4 regions of the Streptomyces violaceusniger Tu 4113 genome follow, and region 1 is predicted to be linked to each of the others. Evidence: riboswitches for the same ligand, from Rfam matches in the RefSeq annotation. Region 1 holds a riboswitch; each other region holds the start of a gene.

Region 1 (4,187 bases):
CGCCGGGCGCTCCCGGGCGGTACGGGCTGCGGCGCGGGAGCGGGCGCGTACACCCACGCGGTCTTGCGGCGCAGTTGGACGAGCATGGCGGCCAGGCTCGGGCTGCCGGACGCCTGGGCGAGCGTCTCGTGGAACCAGTCGCCCAGCGGCGGCAGCTCGCCGAGACGGCCGTGCTGGGCCCGCTCCCGGCCGAGCCGGACCAGCCCGCGCAACACCTTCAGATGGGCCTCGGTACGGCGCTGTGCGGCCCGTGCGGCGCCCAACGGCTCCAGCAGCGCCCGGATGTCCAGCAGATCGGCCGCCTCGCGCTCGGAGGGCTGGGCGACGCAGGCCCCCGCATGCCGCCGGGTCGTCACGAAGCCCTCGGACTCCAGGGTGCGCAGGGCCTCGCGGACCGGCACCCGCGAGACACCGTAGCGCCGGGCGAGAAGTTCCTCGGTGAGCCTGCTGCCGGGCTGATATGTGCCGGAGACGATGTCGTCGCGAATCGCCGTGCACACCGCATGCGCCGAAATCCGGCGACCGCCCTGGACCGCGGTCGTATCCCCGCTCATTTCCGGTCCCACATTGTCGAACCTCCGCCTTAACGCCCGCGAAACGCATCCATGGAACGCGCGTTGAACGACTCTATTCCAATCGGACGTCATTTCCGATGGCGGAGTGCATTTCATGGATATTTTTTGGTCAGCGGGCGGCGGCACGCCGAAGGCCCCGTCCGGTGGACGGGGCCTTCTCGGATTCTCGCGGGACCGCGGCGTGCGCGGCGTCTCGCGGGGTCGGACGTCCGCGGAGTCCGCGAGGTCAGACGTTGACGCCGTGCGAGCGCAGATACGCCAGGGGGTCGATGTCCGAGCCGTAGTCCGGGCTGGTGCGGGCCTCGAAGTGCAGATGCGGTCCGGTGACGTTGCCGGTGGCGCCCGACAGGCCGATCTGCTGGCCGGGGGTGACCTTCTGGCCGACCGAGACGCTGATGGACGACAGGTGGCCGTACTGGGTGTAGGTGCCGTCGTTCATCTTGATGACGACGTTGTTGCCGTAGGAGCCGCCCCAGCCCGCCTCGACGATCTCGCCCATGCCCACGGAGTGCACGGAGGTGCCGGAGGAGGCGTGGAAGTCGATGCCGGTGTGGCTGCCGGAGGACCACAGTCCGCTGGCCGCCTGGTAGCCGGTGGAGACGTAGGAGCCGGTGATCGGCGTCTCGAAGGTGTTGAGGCGCTTGCGCTCGGCCTCGCGCGCCGCGCGCTCCTTGGCCTCGCGCTCGGCTTTGGCCCTCTTCGCCGTGGCCTCCGCCTTTCTGGCGGCCTCCTGGCGGGCGATCGCCTCCGCCTTGGCCTTGGCGGCGGCCTGCTCGGCGGCGGTCTCCTGGGACTGCGCCTGGGCCTCGATCTGGTCCGCGATCCCGTCGCCGATCACGATCGCCTGGGTCAGACCGGCCTGCTGGGGGCTGGGGCCCGTGTCGGCCGCGAACGCCTGTCCGGTGATCCCGGCGACGACGCCCGAGGCGACGGTGGTGATGCCCACGACGTTCGCGCCGGTGCGGACGTTGACCTTGGTGGTGCGGCGGTGTTTCCCGGTGGCAGTGCGGGTGGACGCCATGCTGAGGCGCACTCCTTTCCTTCCTTCTCGCCTACCGGGTTAGCTGACGGGTTCGGAGCAGGAAGGTCTCCTACGGACTCCTCCCCCGGCCGGGGAAGGCGCCCGATTCACCCCTGGGGACGTGTGGGTCCCCGGCTCCCCTGGCTCGCGCCGTACGGGGACTCGGCGATGACTGTCCGTGCCGCGGGTGCGGCGGGTTGCTGGCGAACAGCCGGACTGACGCTAAACGGGCCCGCTTTCGATCACCAAACGGTTCCGGTTTTTTGTTGCTCTCCCCACAAACCAAACAAGCTGTCACTCCCGCAAATCGGGCATGAAGGAAGGACCCCGGCACCCTTATGGGGCCAGGGTCCTTCCGCTGTGAGCTCGTTGAGCGGACCGGCTGCCGGATCGTCAGCGGACCCGGATCGTCAGTGAGCCGGCCGGATCACCGGTTCTTGGTCCGGATCCGGCCAACTCCGGGCGGCTCAGCCCGAGATGACGCTCACCTCGCCGATGCCCAGCGCCCGGACCGGCTCCTCGATCGCCGAGGCGTCCCCGACCAGCACCGTGACCAGCCGGTCCGCCGGGAAGGCGGACACCACCGCGGCGGTCGCCTCCACCGTGCCGGTCTCCGCGAGGCGGGCGTACAACTGCGCCTGGAAATCGTCCGGAAGGTGCTGCTCGACCTGGTCGGCGAGAGTGCCCGCGACGGACGCCGCCGTCTCGTACTTCAGCGGGGCGACGCCCACCAGGTTCTGCACCGCGACATCGCGCTCCTCGTCGGTGAGCCCCTCCTCCTTCAGCGTGCGCAGCACCTTCCAGAGGTCCTCCAGCGCGGGCCCGGTGACCTCGGTGGCCACCGAGCCGCTGATCGCGAGCATCGCGGCGCCCGCGGAGCCGCCCGAGGGCGCCGGGGGCGCGGAGCGCAGCACCTGGCCGAAGGCGCGCACCCCGTAGGTGTAGCCCTTCTCCTCGCGCAGCACACGGTCGAGGCGGGAGGTGAGGGTGCCGCCGAGGCAGTACGTGCCGAGCACCTGCGCGGGCCAGATCCGGTCGTGGCGGTCGGCGCCGACGCGCCCGATGAGCAACTGGGTCTGCACCGCACCCGGCCGGTCGACGATCACCACACGGCCGAGGTCGTCCGCGACGATCGGGGGAACCGTGCGCGGCGCGCCCGCCCCGCCCGTCCAGGCGCCCAGGGTGTCGGCGAGGGCCCCGTCGAGGTCGACCCCGGTGAGGTCGCCCACGATGACGGCGGTGGCGGTGGAGGGGCGGACATGCGCCTCGTAGAAGGCCCGCACGGCCGCGGCGTCGATGCCCTCGATGGTCTCCTGGGTGCCCTGGCGCGGCCGGGACATCCGCGACTCGGCCGGGAAGAGGGCCGCGGAGAGGGCCATCGAGGCGCGGCGGGCCGGGTTGGCCAGCTCATGGGGGATCTCGTCCAGCCGGTTGCGCACCAGCCGCTCGACCTCGCCGTCCGGGAAGGCGGGGGCACGCAGGGCGTCGGCCAGCAGCCCGAGCGCCTTGGGCAGCCGGGAGACCGGGACCTCCAGGGAGACGCGGAGGCCGGGGTGGTCGGCATGCGCGTCCAGCGTGGCGCCGCAGCGCTCGAGCTCGGCGGCGAACTCCTCGGCGTCGTGCTTGTCGGTGCCCTCCGACAGGGCGCGCGCCATGATCGTGGCGACGCCTTCGATCCCGGCCGGCTCGGCGTCCAGCGGCGCCTCCAGATTGATCTCGACGGCGACGACCTGCTGGCCGGGGCGGTGGCAGCGCAGCACCGTAAGGCCGTTGGGCAGCTCACCGCGCTCGGGGGCCGGGAACGCCCACAGCTTGGGCGCGCCGCCCTTGGGCTGCGGGTGGAAGGTCATGGTCGCGGTGACGGCGTCGCTCACTGGGCCGCCTCCCCTTCTGCGTCGGTCTCGGCGGCTTCGGCGGTGTCGGCTGCGTCCTCGGCGCCCTGGACGGGCTCGTAGACCAGCACGGCGCGGTTGTCGGGGCGCAGCCGCGCCGCGGCCACGGCCCGCACCTCCTCGGCGGTGATGTCGAGCACCCGCTCCACGGCGGTCAGCGCCAACTGCGGGTCGCCGAAGAGCACGGCGTACCGGCAGAGCTCGTCGGCCCGGCCGCCGACCGTGGCCAGCCGGTCCAGCCACTCGCGCTCGATCTGCGCCTGCGCCCGCTCCATCTCCTGCGGGGTCGGCCCCTCCTCGGCGAAGCGGGCCAGCTCCTCGTCGACGGCGGTCTCGATGGCCGGCACCTCGACACCGCCGGAGGTCTTCACGTCCAGCCAGCCCAGCGAGGGGGCGCCGGACAGCCGCAGCAGGCCGAATCCGGCGGCCACGGCGGTGCGGTCGCGGCGCACCAGGCGGTTGTGGAGCCGGGAGGACTCCCCGCCGCCGAGGACGGTCAGCGCCAGATCGGCGGCGTCCGCCTCACGGGTGCCGTCGTGCGGCAGCCGGTAGGCGGCCATCAGGGCGCGGGCCGGGACCTCCTCCTCCACGACCTCGCGAAGCTGGTCGCCGATCACCTCCGGGAGCGTGCCGTCGCGGGGCGGCCGCTTGCCGTCGTGCGAGGGGATGGAGCCGAAGTACTTCTCGATCCAGGCGAGC
Region 2 (4,187 bases), 1.8 Mb from region 1:
TCGGCGGCGTCAGCTTCGACCTGGCCACCCCGTCCGGCTACACCGCCTCGCCCTTCTTCGCCGCCGCCCCCTTGGCCGCCGCGGCGCTCTTACCGCTGCGCCAGACCCTCATCATGGCCGTCACCGCCGTCCTCACGACCTGCCTGCTGGCGGAGCTGCATGGTGTGAGGGACCCGACCCAGGCGGCCACCGAGATCGTCACGGTTGCCACCGTGACCGTGCTGGCGGTGGCGATCAACCGTGTCGTACGCCGCAGCTACCACCGGCTCGCCTCGGCGCGCGGTGTCGCGGAGGCGGCCCAGCGCGCCGTCCTGCCCGCGCCGCCCGCCCGTCTCGCCGGGCTGGAGATCGCCGCGCGGTATGTACCGGCGGAGAAGTACGCGGCGATCGGCGGTGACCTGTACGCGGTCCAGGACACCCCGCACGGCGTACGGCTCATCGTCGGGGACGTACGCGGCAAGGGGCTGCAGGCCGTGGAGGTCGTGGCGATCCTCCTCGGCTGTTTCCGGGAGGCGGCGGAGCAGGAGACGACCCTGGAGGCGCTCGTGGGCCGCCTGGAGCGGGCGCTGCGGCGTGAGGGCGCCCGGCGGGCCGACCTGGAGGTGTTCGAGGGGTTCACGACGGCGGTGGTGGCCGAAATTCCGCGCGGCGACTCCATCCTGCGGCTGATCAACCGCGGCCATCCGGCGCCGCTGCTCATCGCGGAGGACGGCGCGGTGCGCGCCCTGGAGCCGGAGGCGTCGGCGCTGCCGCTGGGGATGGGGGAGTTGGCCGGGTGGCCGGACCGCGTGATGGAGCTGGGGTTCGAGGAGGGGGAGACGCTGCTGCTGTTCACGGACGGGGTGACGGAGGCCCGGGACCGCGACGGCGAGTTCTACGACCCGGAGAAGCAGCTACGCGGCCGCCGCTTCGCCGATCCGCAGGAGCTGCTGGACGTGTTGGTGGCCGATGTCGAGCGCCATACGGGCGGCGAGACGTCGGACGACATGGCGCTGCTGGCGGTCCGCCGGACCCCGGCCCGCGGGATCGGACGAGGGAACGGGCAGGGCAATGGGGGCAATGGTCAGGGGGACGACAGGGGCAACGGGCTCGACGACGGTGGTGCGAACCGCGGCGGCCATACGAAGGACAGCGGAGCCCCACACCGTCCGTAGCCGACCGGGCCCTTACCGTGCGTAGTCGACCGAGCCCCCTCCGCATAACAATTGCTGCACGATCGGTCTGCACGCGTTTTTGCGAACCTTTGGCCAGTGCGTCGACTCGCCCCCATCTGTCCCCTCTTGAGCGCTAAGTTCATGCCAAAGGTGCGCGGATTCCTCAGAACAGCTTGGAATCACATCGTGCTCTCTATTAACGTTCGATAACGCAGCGCGGTCGTCACAACCGTCGCAAGGGCGGCACCGTGCGCCGTCGCCGAATCCCGTACGCACACCGGCAGTACCGCACCACCAGCAGCACCAAGGGAACCGGGGAACCAACACCTTGGGGTGAATCGGGTCGAACCTGACCCGTAGGAGACCTTCCTGCTCCGAACCCGTCAGCTAACCCGGTAGGCGAGAAGGAAGGAAAGGAGTGCGCCTCCGTGGCGTCCAACAGGTCTGCCCTGGACGAAGCCCCGTATCGCACACGGGGAGGCGGTTTGGGGACCGCCACCGCCTACGGCCCCGGCTTTGACGCCGGCGGCGGGATGAGCTCCGGGGACGGCCACTTCGCCCCCGACGATCGGTACCTGGACGCGGATGGGCACGCGTTCGAGGGCCCGGGTGCCGGATTCGAGACCGAGCCCTGGGAGGAGTGGAACCCCACCGAGGAGTCCATCGCTCCCGTACGCGGCCGGCACCGCGTGGCCAAGCAGCGCGGCGGGACCATGGCGCGCAGCGGCGCCGTCCTCGGGGTCGGCGTGATCGCGGCGGTCGGTGCGGGCGGTATGGCCAGCGCCAAGGACCGTCCCAAGCCGCCCATTTCCATGCCTGATCTCGGCCAGGTCGCCGATGAGGTCAAAGCCAGCCTGCCCGCCGCCAAGGACCTGCCCGGCATCGGCTCCTGGACGTCGGACGACAGCAGTGGCCCGCAGACGGCCGCCGCCCCCCTCTCCCAGGCCGGCCTGACCAGCGAGGACGAGCAGCGCGGCACCACCGACGCGGGCGAGGCGCTCCGCGCCCGCATCCTCCAGCAGGCCGAGAACCAGCAGAACTCGGCGGACGAGGACAGCCGCACCGCCGCGGCGAAGGCCGCCGCGGCGAAGGCGTCCGACCAGGCCGCGGAGGTGGCCGCCCAGCGGAAGGCCAAGGCCGAGGCGGAGAAGAAGGCCGCCGAGCAGCGGGCGAAGGAGGCGGCCGAGAAGAAGGCCGCGGCCGAGCGCCAGGCCAGGCTCGCCGCCGCGTACACCCTCCCCGTCGGCTCGTACACCCTGACGGCGAGCTTCGGCCAGGCGGGCGACATCTGGTCGGCCGATCACACCGGCCAGGACTTCGCCGCCCCGACCGGCACCCCGGCCAAGGCGGTGCACGGCGGCACCATCACCCAGGCGGGCTGGGCCGGTTCGTACGGCTACCGCATCGTGCTGACCCTCAGCGACGGCACCGAGATCTGGTACTGCCACCTGTCCTCGATGGTCGTCACCTCGGGCAAGGTGACGGCGGGCGACGTGATCGGCCGCGTCGGCGCCACCGGCAATGTCACCGGCCCGCACCTCCACCTCGAGGTCCGGCCGGGCGGCGGCTCGCCGATCGACCCGATGCCCTGGCTGCGCCAGCACGGGATGAATCCCTGATACTCCGGCGGCTCTGGCGCTCTCTCCCCCCTTGACGCCAGGGCCGCCGGTTTACGCCCCGACGGGGCCGCCCCTCAGGAACACCCCCTCAGGAACACCCCCCCCCGGAACAACCCCCTCAGGAACAACCCCGCCCAGCCGCCCGTTGTAAAAACGTATGGCTGACAACACACAGAAGATCGGCGATCTGTCCGTTTTCCCGTTCTCTCTCGGCGGGAACGTCTTCGGCTGGACCGCCGACGAGGCCGAGTCCTTCCGCGTACTCGACGCCTTCGTGGCGGCGGGCGGCAATTTCATCGACACCGCCGACGTCTACTCCGCGTGGGTGCCGGGCAACGAGGGCGGCGAGTCCGAGACCATCCTCGGCAACTGGTTCGCCTCCCGGGGCAACCGCTCCGACGTCGTCCTCGCCACCAAGGTGGGCGGCGGTTCCCCGGAGCCGCGCGGTCTGACCTCGTCCGCCATCAAATCGGGCGTCGAGGAATCCCTCCAGCGGCTGCGCACCGACTACATCGACCTCTACTACACCCACTACGACGATCCGTCGGTGCCGGTGGAGGAGATCATCAGCACCCTGGACGAGCTGGTCGGAGAGGGCAAGATCCGCGAGATCGCCGCGTCCAACGTCAGTGCGGAGCGCCTGGAGGCCCTGCTGACCTTCTCCACCCAGGAGAGCCTGGCCCGCTACGTCGCCCTCCAGCCGCACTACAACCTGGTCTCCCGCGACACCTTCGAGGGCGAGCTGGCCGACGTCGCCGCCCGCCACCACCTGGCGACCATCCCGTACTACTCCCTGGCGTCCGGCTTCCTGACCGGCAAGTACCGCCCGGGCACGGCGATCGACAGCCCCCGCTCCTCGGGCGCGGCCCAGCACCTGGAGACCGAGCGCGGCCAGAAGGTCCTCGCCGCTCTGGACGACGTCGCCGCCAACCACGCCACCGAGCCCACCACGGTCGCCCTCGCCTGGCTCCTCGCCCAGCCCACCGTCGCGGCCCCCCTCGCCAGCGCCCGCTCCGTCGACCAGCTCCCGCCCCTGCTGGCATCGGTCGACCTCAAGCTGACCCAGCCGGAACTGGACCTGCTGACCTCGGCGTCGGACTGAGCGCCGGCCGACCAAACAAAACCCCAACGAGGGCGGGCACCCCAAAGACCAACTCAGCCCGCCCTCGTCAGTCCTCCATATACGCCGACGAACCCCTACCGCCGATCGGCAAGAACCCAGGACGCGAGAGCAACCCCACCCGCGACAGCAAAGACGGACGGCCAGGCCCCGATCTTCTTCGCGAGCGGATGCGACCCGGCGAAGGCGGCCACATACGCCCTACTGAGCGCGGCCGCTGTCCCGTTCCCCGCCTTCTCCCGCCACCCCTGAGTGGCCACGACCCCGGCAGCAGCCAACGCGACCCCACCCAAT
Region 3 (4,187 bases), 7.7 Mb from region 1:
AGTCGGCGTGCGACCCGCCGTTGAGGATGTTCATCATCGGGACCGGCAGCAGATGGGCGTTCGGGCCGCCGAGGTAACGGAAGAGCGGGAGGTCGGACGCCTCGGAGGCGGCGTGCGCGACCGCGAGGGAGACGCCGAGGATGGCGTTGGCACCGAGCGAGGACTTGTCCGGGGTGGCGTCCAGGTCGAACATCGCCTGGTCGATCAGACGCTGCTCGGTGGCGTCGTAGCCGACCAGCTCGGGGCCGATCTGCTCGATGACGGCGAGGACGGCCTTCTCGACGCCCTTGCCGTGGTAGCGGTTCTTGTCGCCGTCACGGAGTTCGAGGGCCTCGAAGGCGCCGGTGGAGGCGCCGGACGGAACGGCGGCACGGCCGGTGCTGCCGTCGTCGAGGCCGACCTCGACCTCGACCGTGGGGTTGCCTCGCGAGTCGAGGATCTCGCGAGCTACGACGACGTCGATGGACGGCACGAGGTTCTCCTTCGTATGGGTCTGCGGTAGCAGCACGAGCCTAACGGGCCGGGAGGGCTGCACCCTGCGTTCGCCCGCCCCACGAGACAGAGGCGTGACACAAAAAGCCAGATTCCGAATCACATATCCGGATTTCTGGTGAATCGGGCAATGAGGGAGCCCCGGTGGGGCGCACCATAGGGGCGGCAGGCCCGACCGGGGCTCGTCTCAGGGGTTCTCGGACGGCGGCCTCGGAAGCCTCGGGAAGAGTGCTCAGGCCGCGGCCGCGGCTGCGACCGTGACTCAGCCGAGGTGCAGCTTCTGGCCCGGGTAGATCAGGTCGGCCTTCTCCACGATGTCGTCGTTCAGCTTGAAGAGCTTCTTCCAGCCGCCCTTGACGTGGTGCTCCTTGGCGATCTTGCCGAGGGTGTCGCCGGACTTGACCTTGTACTCGCCGTCACCCTTCTTGATCGGGCCACGGGGCTGCTCACGCGTGGCGCGCTCGGGCGCGGTGTGCGGCTGGGCCTTCGGCTGGGCAGGCTGGGCGGCCGGGGCCGACTTGGTGGAGGCCGACGGCTGGTCCTGCGAACCGGAGGGCGCGGAGGGGGCGGACGGCGCGGACGGCGCGGACGGCGCGGACGGGCTGCCGCCGGAGGTCAGACCCTTGCCGCAGACCGGCCAGGCGCCCTTGCCCTGGCTGCCGAGGACCTTCTCGGCTATCTGGATCTGCTGGCTCTTGCTGGCCTTGTCCGCGGTGGGCGCGTAGGCGGTGCCGCCGTACGCGGCCCAGGTGGAGCTCGAGAACTGCAGGCCGCCGTAGTAGCCGTTGCCGGTGTTGATCGACCAGTTGCCACCGGCCTCGCACTGCGCGACCTGGTCCCACTGGACGCCGCTGGCCGCGGAGGCGGAGGTCGCCCCGATGAGGGGCGCCGCCACGGCGGCACCGGCGAGACCGGTGAGCGCGGCGATACGGGTGGCCTTGGAGGGACGGCGGTGCTTCCCGTTGGACTTCAGCATCGTTGGTTCGTTTCCTCACCGACGCCTACGAGGTGAGCTGTCGGGTTCGGACGTGAGTTGCCCGGCCGGTCGCGATGATCGCTCCCGGCTTCACCCCTAGCCGACGAGCCCGTGTCCACAGGCCACTCGGCACCTACCTTGGGTCCCCCGCTCCTGCCTTCGGCGCTGACGCGTCGGTTTCCCCCCGACCGCCGGCAGGATTCGGCGTGACGATCGACGGTGCCCGCGGTGGCGAGCGGAAAGACGTTAAACACACCTCCCCAGAACGTTCAAACACCCCAATGGCAGCGAATGGGGCTGTAATTGATCTCACCCGGCCCACATCGGCGCAGGTAGGGCCGGGTGAGGAGAGATCGGACACGAGGTGCGCCCCGGAAATTGTGACGAGATGTATGTCTCACCGGAACCAGATCGGGCAATTCCCCCCGAATCACTGCTCCCTGATGGTGAGGTCAAGTCGCTGACCAGGGATGATCAGGTCGGGGTCGATTCCGATGAGGTCCTCGTTGCTCTCGTAGAGCCCTTCCCAACCTCGGGACACATTCCGGTCCTCGGCGATCCCTGACAGATTGTCACCGGGGCGAACAGTGTAATCGTCGCCCGTGGGGCCCTGGTCGCGGTCCACGGCGTCACGCGAGGCATGGCGCCCGGAGGGCTGCCCGTCCGCCGAATCGCCGTCCTCGGCCCGCCCCCCGGCGTCCGGGGAGCCGCGGTGGCGGCCGGAGGGCGAGGGGTCGGCGGAGGGATCCGCCGAGGACCCCTTCGAGCCGTCCGACGCCGAGTCGGCCGGGTCGTCCGAGCCGTCCGAGGTCGGGTCATCCGAGGCCGAGCCGTCCGACGTCGGGGTGTCCGATGCCGAGCCGTCCAGTCCGTCGGGGGACTCGGAGGTGTGGGGGGCCGCCGGCTTCTCGGCCGATCCGGACGAATCCGGCTTACCGGCGCCGTCGGACGTCCCCGAACGGTCCGACTCCGGGGAGGAGGAGCCGTCCCGCTCCCGGCCCCCCGTCTCGCCCCGGCCCGCCCCCGGGTCCCGGGTGGCCGTGCCACCGGGGTCCACATCGGGGGCGCCGGAGCCGTCGGTGAGCCCCGCACCCAGCGCACAGCTCGGCCAGGCGTCGGGGCCGCGGTCGCCGAGGATCGACTGGGCGACGGATATCTGCTGGGAGCGGCTGGCCAGGTCGGGGCGCGGGGCGTACTCCGTGCCGCCGTAGTCCTTCCACATGTCGAGGGTGAGCTGCAGTCCGCCGTAGAAGCCGTTGCCCTCGTCGGCGCTCCACATACCGCCGCTCTCGCACTCGGCGACCTGATCCCAGGTGGCGGTCTGGGCGGCCTGTGCGCCGGACGCCCCGAAGAGGGGCAGGGCGATGCTCGCTCCCGTGACCCCCGCCGCGACGATGATGGCCGGAGCCTGACGGGGGCGACGGTGTCGACCATTACCGGAACGCATGCGATTGCCCTCTCTATGGCGAACTCGGTTGCCGGTGAACATAGCGAGGGCACTCGATCATCACAAGCCGATGTATCCCAGGTCACGCCACGGTCACACGACTGATCATTCGTCACCAATGTCCGTAGTACGGGGCTTGGCAGCCTCAGCGGTCCGCGGAATCCCAGGTCACCGGGAGCGTGCGCAGCCCGCGCATGATGAGCCCGCCGCGCCACCGCAGATCCTCCGGTTCCGCCGCGAGCCGCAGTCCGGGCAGGCGCCGCAGCAGGGTGGCGATCGCGGTCTGCGCCTCCAGCCGGGCGAGCGGGGCGCCGAGGCAGTAGTGGATGCCGTGGCCGTAGCCGAGGTGCTGGTTGTCGCGGCGGGTGAGGTCGAGGACGTCGGGCTCAGCGAACCGCTCGGGGTCCCGGTCGGCCGCGGCGAGCACCACCAGCACCGGCTCCCCTTCGGCGATGCGCTGCCCCGCGAGGGTGAGCGGCTCGGTGGCGAACCGCCAGGTGGCGATCTCCACGGGCCCGTCGTAGCGCAGCAGCTCCTCGACCCCGGCGGCCAGCAGCCGCTCGTCCCCTTCTTCCAGGGCCCGCTGCATGACGGCGCGCTGCTCCGGATGGCGCAGAAGTGCGTAGACGCCGTTGCCGATGAGGTTGACTGTGGTCTCGAAGCCGGCGAACAAGAGGATGAAGGCCATGGCCGCGGCCTCGTTCTCGGTGAGGTGCTCACCGTGGTCGCTGGCCCGGATCAGCCCCGAGATCAGGTCCTCCCCGTCCTCTTCTTCCCTCCGCTCCACGAGCTCCAGGCGCTTGCGGTGGATCAGCTCGCCGAGATACGCGCGGATCCTCTTCACGGCGCGGGCCACGCCGCCGCGCGGGCCTCCGCCGTGCCGGATCATCGCGCCGGCCCAGTCCCGGAAGTCGTCCTGGTCCTCGCGCGGCACCCCGAGCAGATCGCAGATCGCATAAATAGGGAGAGGAAAGGCGAACTCATGGATCAGGTCCGCCTCTCCCCTTTCCTCGAAGGCGTCGATGAGCTGATCGGTGAGGGTCTGTACCCGAGGGGCGAACGCGGCCACCCGGCGCGGGGTGAACGCCTTGGAGACCAGCCGTCGCAGCCGGGTGTGATCGGGAGGGTCGATATTGAGCAGATGCGTCATCAGGTCGGCACGTTGTTCGCCGGGAATGCCCACCTTGCCCTTTGCGTGAGCCGCCGCGCTGTGCCGCTGGGGGTTCTTGGAGAGCCGGGGATCGGCCAGCGCCTTCCTGGCATCCGCGTAAC
Region 4 (4,187 bases), 7.9 Mb from region 1:
TGCCGAGCCCGAACGAGTCATGGGTGACCCGGTCACCGATGGCCAGCGCGACCACCGGACGCTCCGTGGCCCGCCGGGTCGCGAACCCGCTGCCCCCGGCGCGCGAACGCGACGACGACAGACCGGACGACAGCCCCGACGGCGGGGTCGAGGCGATGCCGCCCATGGACGCCGACGGGGTGGCGGGCCCGGTGCGCCGCCACCGCACATACTGGTCCGGGATCTCCTCCAGGAAGCGGGACGGCGGGTTGTACGCGGGCTGGCCCCATGCGCTGCGCATCGTCGAGCGGGTCAGATAGAGCCGCTCGCGGGCCCGGGTGATCCCCACATAGGCCAGCCGCCGCTCCTCCTCCAGCTCCTTGGTCTGGCCGAGCGCCCGCATATGCGGGAAGACGCCGTCCTCCATGCCGCTGAGGAAGACGACCGGGAACTCCAGGCCCTTCGCCGTGTGCAGCGTCATCAGTGTGATCACGCCGGAGCCATCGGTGTCCTCGTCGGGGATCTGGTCGGAGTCGGCGACGAGCGCGACCTGCTCCAGGAAGTCCGCGAGGGTGCCGGGGTTCTCCTCGCCGCGGTCCTGCTCGAACTCCAGGGCCACGGCGGCGAGCTCCTGCAGGTTCTCGATCCGGGTCTCGTCCTGCGGATCGGTGGACGCCTGGAGCTCGGCCAGATAGCCGGTGCGCTCCAGCACCGCCTCCAGGACGGTCGCCGGGCCCGCCCCGGACTCCACGATGGTGTGCAGCTCCTCCATGAGCGTGTTGAACCGCTTGACGGCGTTGGCCGAGCGGGCCGCCATGCCGTACGCGTCGTCGACCCGGCGCAGCGCCTGCGGGAAGGTGATCTTCTCGCGCAGCGCCAGCGCGTCGATCATGGCCTCCGCGCGCTCCCCGATGCCGCGCTTGGGCACGTTCAGAATCCGGCGGAGCGGTACGGAGTCCTCGGGGTTGGCCAGCACCCGCAGATACGCGAGGACGTCCCGGACCTCCTTGCGCTCGTAGAAGCGCACACCGCCGACGACCTTGTACGGCAGCCCGACCCGGATGAAGATCTCTTCGAAGACACGGGACTGGGCGTTGGTCCGGTAGAAGACCGCCACGTCACCGGCCTTGGCGTCGCCCGCGTCCGTGAGCCGGTCGATCTCGTCGGCGACGAACTGGGCCTCGTCGTGCTCGGTGTCGGCCACATAGCCGGTGATCTCGGTCCCGGCGCCGGCCTCGGTCCACAGGTTCTTCGGGCGGCGGTTCTCATTGCGCTCGATGACCGCGTTGGCCGCGCTCAGGATGGTCTGGGTGGAGCGGTAGTTCTGCTCGAGGAGAATCGTCCGCGCGGTGGGGTAGTCCTCCTCGAACTGGAGGATGTTACGGATCGTGGCGCCCCGGAAGGCGTAGATCGACTGGTCGGCGTCGCCCACCACGCACAGCTCGGCGGCCGTGGTCTCCTCGGTGTCCGTGCCCACCAGCTCGCGCACGAGGGTGTACTGCGCGTGGTTGGTGTCCTGGTACTCGTCCACCAGGACGTGCCGGAAGCGGCGGCGGTAGTGCTCGGCCACGTCCGGGAACGCCTGGAGCAGATTGACGGTGGTCATGATGATGTCGTCGAAGTCCAGTGCGTTGGCCTCGCGCAGCCTCGCCTGGTACATCGCGTACGCCTCGGCCAGCGTCTTCTCGAAACCGTCCGTGGCCTGTCCGGCGAAGGTCTCCTCGTCGATCAGCTCGTTCTTCAGGTTGGAGACCTTGGCACTGAAGGACTTCGGCGGGAACCGCTTGGGGTCGAGATCCAGATCCCGGCAGACCAGCGACATCAGCCGCTTGGAGTCGGCGGCGTCGTAGATCGAGAACGACGAGGTGAAGCCGAGCTTCTTCGACTCCCGGCGCAGGATGCGGACGCAGGCGCTGTGGAAGGTGGAGACCCACATGGCGTTCGCCCGCGGGCCGACGAGCTCCTCCACCCGCTCCTTCATCTCGCCCGCCGCCTTGTTGGTGAAGGTGATGGCGAGGATCTGGCCGGGGTGCGTGCCGCGGGCGCCGAGCAGATAGGCGATGCGGTGGGTGAGCACCCGGGTCTTGCCGGAGCCGGCGCCCGCGACGATCAGCAGCGGCGAGCCGGTGTGCTCCACGGCGGCTCTCTGCTGCTCGTTCAACCCGTCGAGCAGGGCGGACGGGTCCACGACGGGCCGCGGCGCGCCGTCCCGGTAGTGCGCCTCCCGGGGCACGGGCGCGTCGAAGCCGCCGCTGAAGAGGTGATGCGGCACGGCCTCGGCACCATCGGGGCCGGGGTGCGCCGAGTCCTCGGGCGGCGGTGGTGGCTCCTCGTTCGAAGGAGGCCCGAGGTCCGCCAGGAAGCTGTCGTCAAAGAGGCTGCTCATCGCTCCCCGAGTCTAGGCCGCCCCACTGACAGCCGATGCCCGAACATCACGAAACGGTTTCGGGCAAAACGGCCACCAGTCTTCACAGGAGCCCCACGCGTTGGCTACCGTCCTGCGTCAGGCGGCCCGGAAGATCCGTCGGCGAACCACGTCGGCACGGGCGGCCTCCGCCGAGTCCGGCACCGCCGTAAGGCGCCCGGAGCCGGGGACCCGACAACGCAACACCGGGGTGAATCGGCCCGAAGCGGCGTGGCACGCAAGTGCCGCCCGAACACGGCCGTAGGGCAACCTTCCGTACCGCCCGAACCCGACAGCTAACCCGGTAGGCGGTCCACGGAAGGAGCGCCTCCCTTGGCGTCGCACCGCAAGCCGCGGAGCCGAATACCGGCCCCGCTCACCGGTCACGGCCGCCGTACGGCCGTCGGGTTCACCACGGCCGCCCTCGCCTCCGTCACCCTCCTCTCCCAGACGGCCAACGCCGCGCCGGGCGACGACCCCAAGCCGGCCACCCAGTCGATCGACAAGGTCAAGGAGAAGGTCGACACCCTCTACCACCAGGCGGAGAGCGCCACCCAGCGCTACAACGGCGCCAAGGAGCGCGCCGATCAGCAGCGGGACAAGGTCGACAAGCTGCTGGACTCCGTCGCCCAGCGCACCGAGAAGCTCAACGAGGCGCGGCGCACGCTCGGCGCCTACGCCACCGCCCAGTACCGCGACGGCGGAATGGCCCGCTCCGCCGCGACCCTGCTGTTCTCCAACGATCCGCAGGACGTCTTCGACCAGTCGCATCTGATCGACCGGCTGACCGGTCGGCAGAAGCAGGCCGTCGACGACTTCCAGAAGCAGCAGGCGAGCGCCGCCAAGGAGCGCGGTAAGGCCAGCGAGAGCCTCGCCTCGCTGACCACGTCCCAGAAGCAGCTCAAGACCCAGAAGAAGACCGTCCAGGACAAGCTGACCGAGGCCCGGCGGCTGCTCGCGAATCTGACCGCCAAGGAGAAGGCGCGACTGGCGGCGATCGAGAAGAAGAAGGCGGAAGAGGCCCGCCGTAAGGCGGCCGCGCTCGCCGAGAAGCAGCGGCAGGAGGCCTCGCGCAAGAAGCAGCAGGAGCAGCAGAACGGGGACAGCGGCGCCGGTTCGACGACGCCCTCGACCCCCGCCAACAGCTCCAAGGCGGCCCAGGCCATCGCCTTCGCGAAGTCGCAGCTCGGCAAGCCGTATGTCTGGGGCGCGACCGGTCCCAGCTCCTTCGACTGCTCAGGGCTGACGCAGGCGGCCTGGAAGACGGCCGGGATCTCACTGCCGCGCACCACCTGGGACCAGGTGAAGGTCGGTACGCGCGTCTCGACGTCCGAACTCCAGCCGGGCGATCTGGTCTTCTTCTTCGACGACATCAGCCATGTCGGCCTCTACATCGGCGACGGGATGATGATCCACGCGCCGAAGCCGGGCGATGTGGTGAAGAAGGCGCCGGTCACGGAGATGCCGATCTACGGGAGCGTGCGGCCCGCGTAGGGCATGGGGGTCGCGTAGGACGCGAGGGGGCCGTGCGGGCCCCTGGCGTGCCGCTGCCCGGGGTCGGGGCCCCGGGCAGCGGCATCGTCACGTCATCGGCTCATGTGCCGTTCACGTGCCGGGCTTGCGCCCGTAGACGTACACGTCGTCGCCGTTCTTCAGCAGGCTCCAGTACTTCTTGGCCTCGCCCGTGCGCATGTTGACGCAGCCGTGGGAGCCGGGCGGGGACCATACGCTCCCGGCGATCGAGTGGAACGCCTGACCGCCGTCGAAGAACTGGCTGTAGGGCATGGCGACCTTGTAGAGCGTC

The links. A riboswitch is a leader RNA that binds a small molecule or an ion and turns the genes downstream of it on or off. The one in region 1 is predicted to bind cyclic di-AMP.
Region 2: linked by a shared signal. The riboswitch ahead of STRVI_RS01570 (M23 family metallopeptidase) and the one ahead of STRVI_RS09370 (M23 family metallopeptidase) in region 1 are both predicted to bind cyclic di-AMP.
Region 3: linked by a shared signal. The riboswitch ahead of STRVI_RS40050 (transglycosylase family protein) and the one ahead of STRVI_RS09370 (M23 family metallopeptidase) in region 1 are both predicted to bind cyclic di-AMP.
Region 4: linked by a shared signal. The riboswitch ahead of STRVI_RS40835 (NlpC/P60 family protein) and the one ahead of STRVI_RS09370 (M23 family metallopeptidase) in region 1 are both predicted to bind cyclic di-AMP.

The regions. Positions count from the first base shown of each region.
Region 1 is NC_015957.1:2,125,984-2,130,170, reverse strand. Features, by position in the region: gene STRVI_RS09375 (GntR family transcriptional regulator) at 1-554, opposite strand, end outside; gene STRVI_RS09370 (M23 family metallopeptidase) at 802-1,596, opposite strand; cyclic di-AMP (ydaO/yuaA leader) riboswitch at 1,611-1,774, opposite strand; gene STRVI_RS09365 (M16 family metallopeptidase) at 2,064-3,446, opposite strand; gene STRVI_RS09360 (M16 family metallopeptidase) at 3,467-4,187, opposite strand, start outside.
Region 2 is NC_015957.1:338,333-342,519, forward strand. Features, by position in the region: gene STRVI_RS01565 (PP2C family protein-serine/threonine phosphatase) at 1-1,154, shown strand, start outside; cyclic di-AMP (ydaO/yuaA leader) riboswitch at 1,437-1,571, shown strand; gene STRVI_RS01570 (M23 family metallopeptidase) at 1,583-2,773, shown strand; gene STRVI_RS01575 (aldo/keto reductase) at 2,931-3,875, shown strand; gene STRVI_RS53975 (hypothetical protein) at 3,971-4,187, opposite strand, start outside.
Region 3 is NC_015957.1:9,806,643-9,810,829, forward strand. Features, by position in the region: gene eno (phosphopyruvate hydratase) at 1-472, opposite strand, end outside; gene STRVI_RS40050 (transglycosylase family protein) at 755-1,468, opposite strand; cyclic di-AMP (ydaO/yuaA leader) riboswitch at 1,476-1,643, opposite strand; gene STRVI_RS40055 (transglycosylase family protein) at 1,899-2,915, opposite strand; gene STRVI_RS40060 (cytochrome P450 family protein) at 3,061-4,187, opposite strand, start outside.
Region 4 is NC_015957.1:9,986,361-9,990,547, forward strand. Features, by position in the region: gene pcrA (DNA helicase PcrA) at 1-2,365, opposite strand, end outside; cyclic di-AMP (ydaO/yuaA leader) riboswitch at 2,539-2,709, shown strand; gene STRVI_RS40835 (NlpC/P60 family protein) at 2,717-3,877, shown strand; gene STRVI_RS40840 (L,D-transpeptidase) at 3,989-4,187, opposite strand, start outside.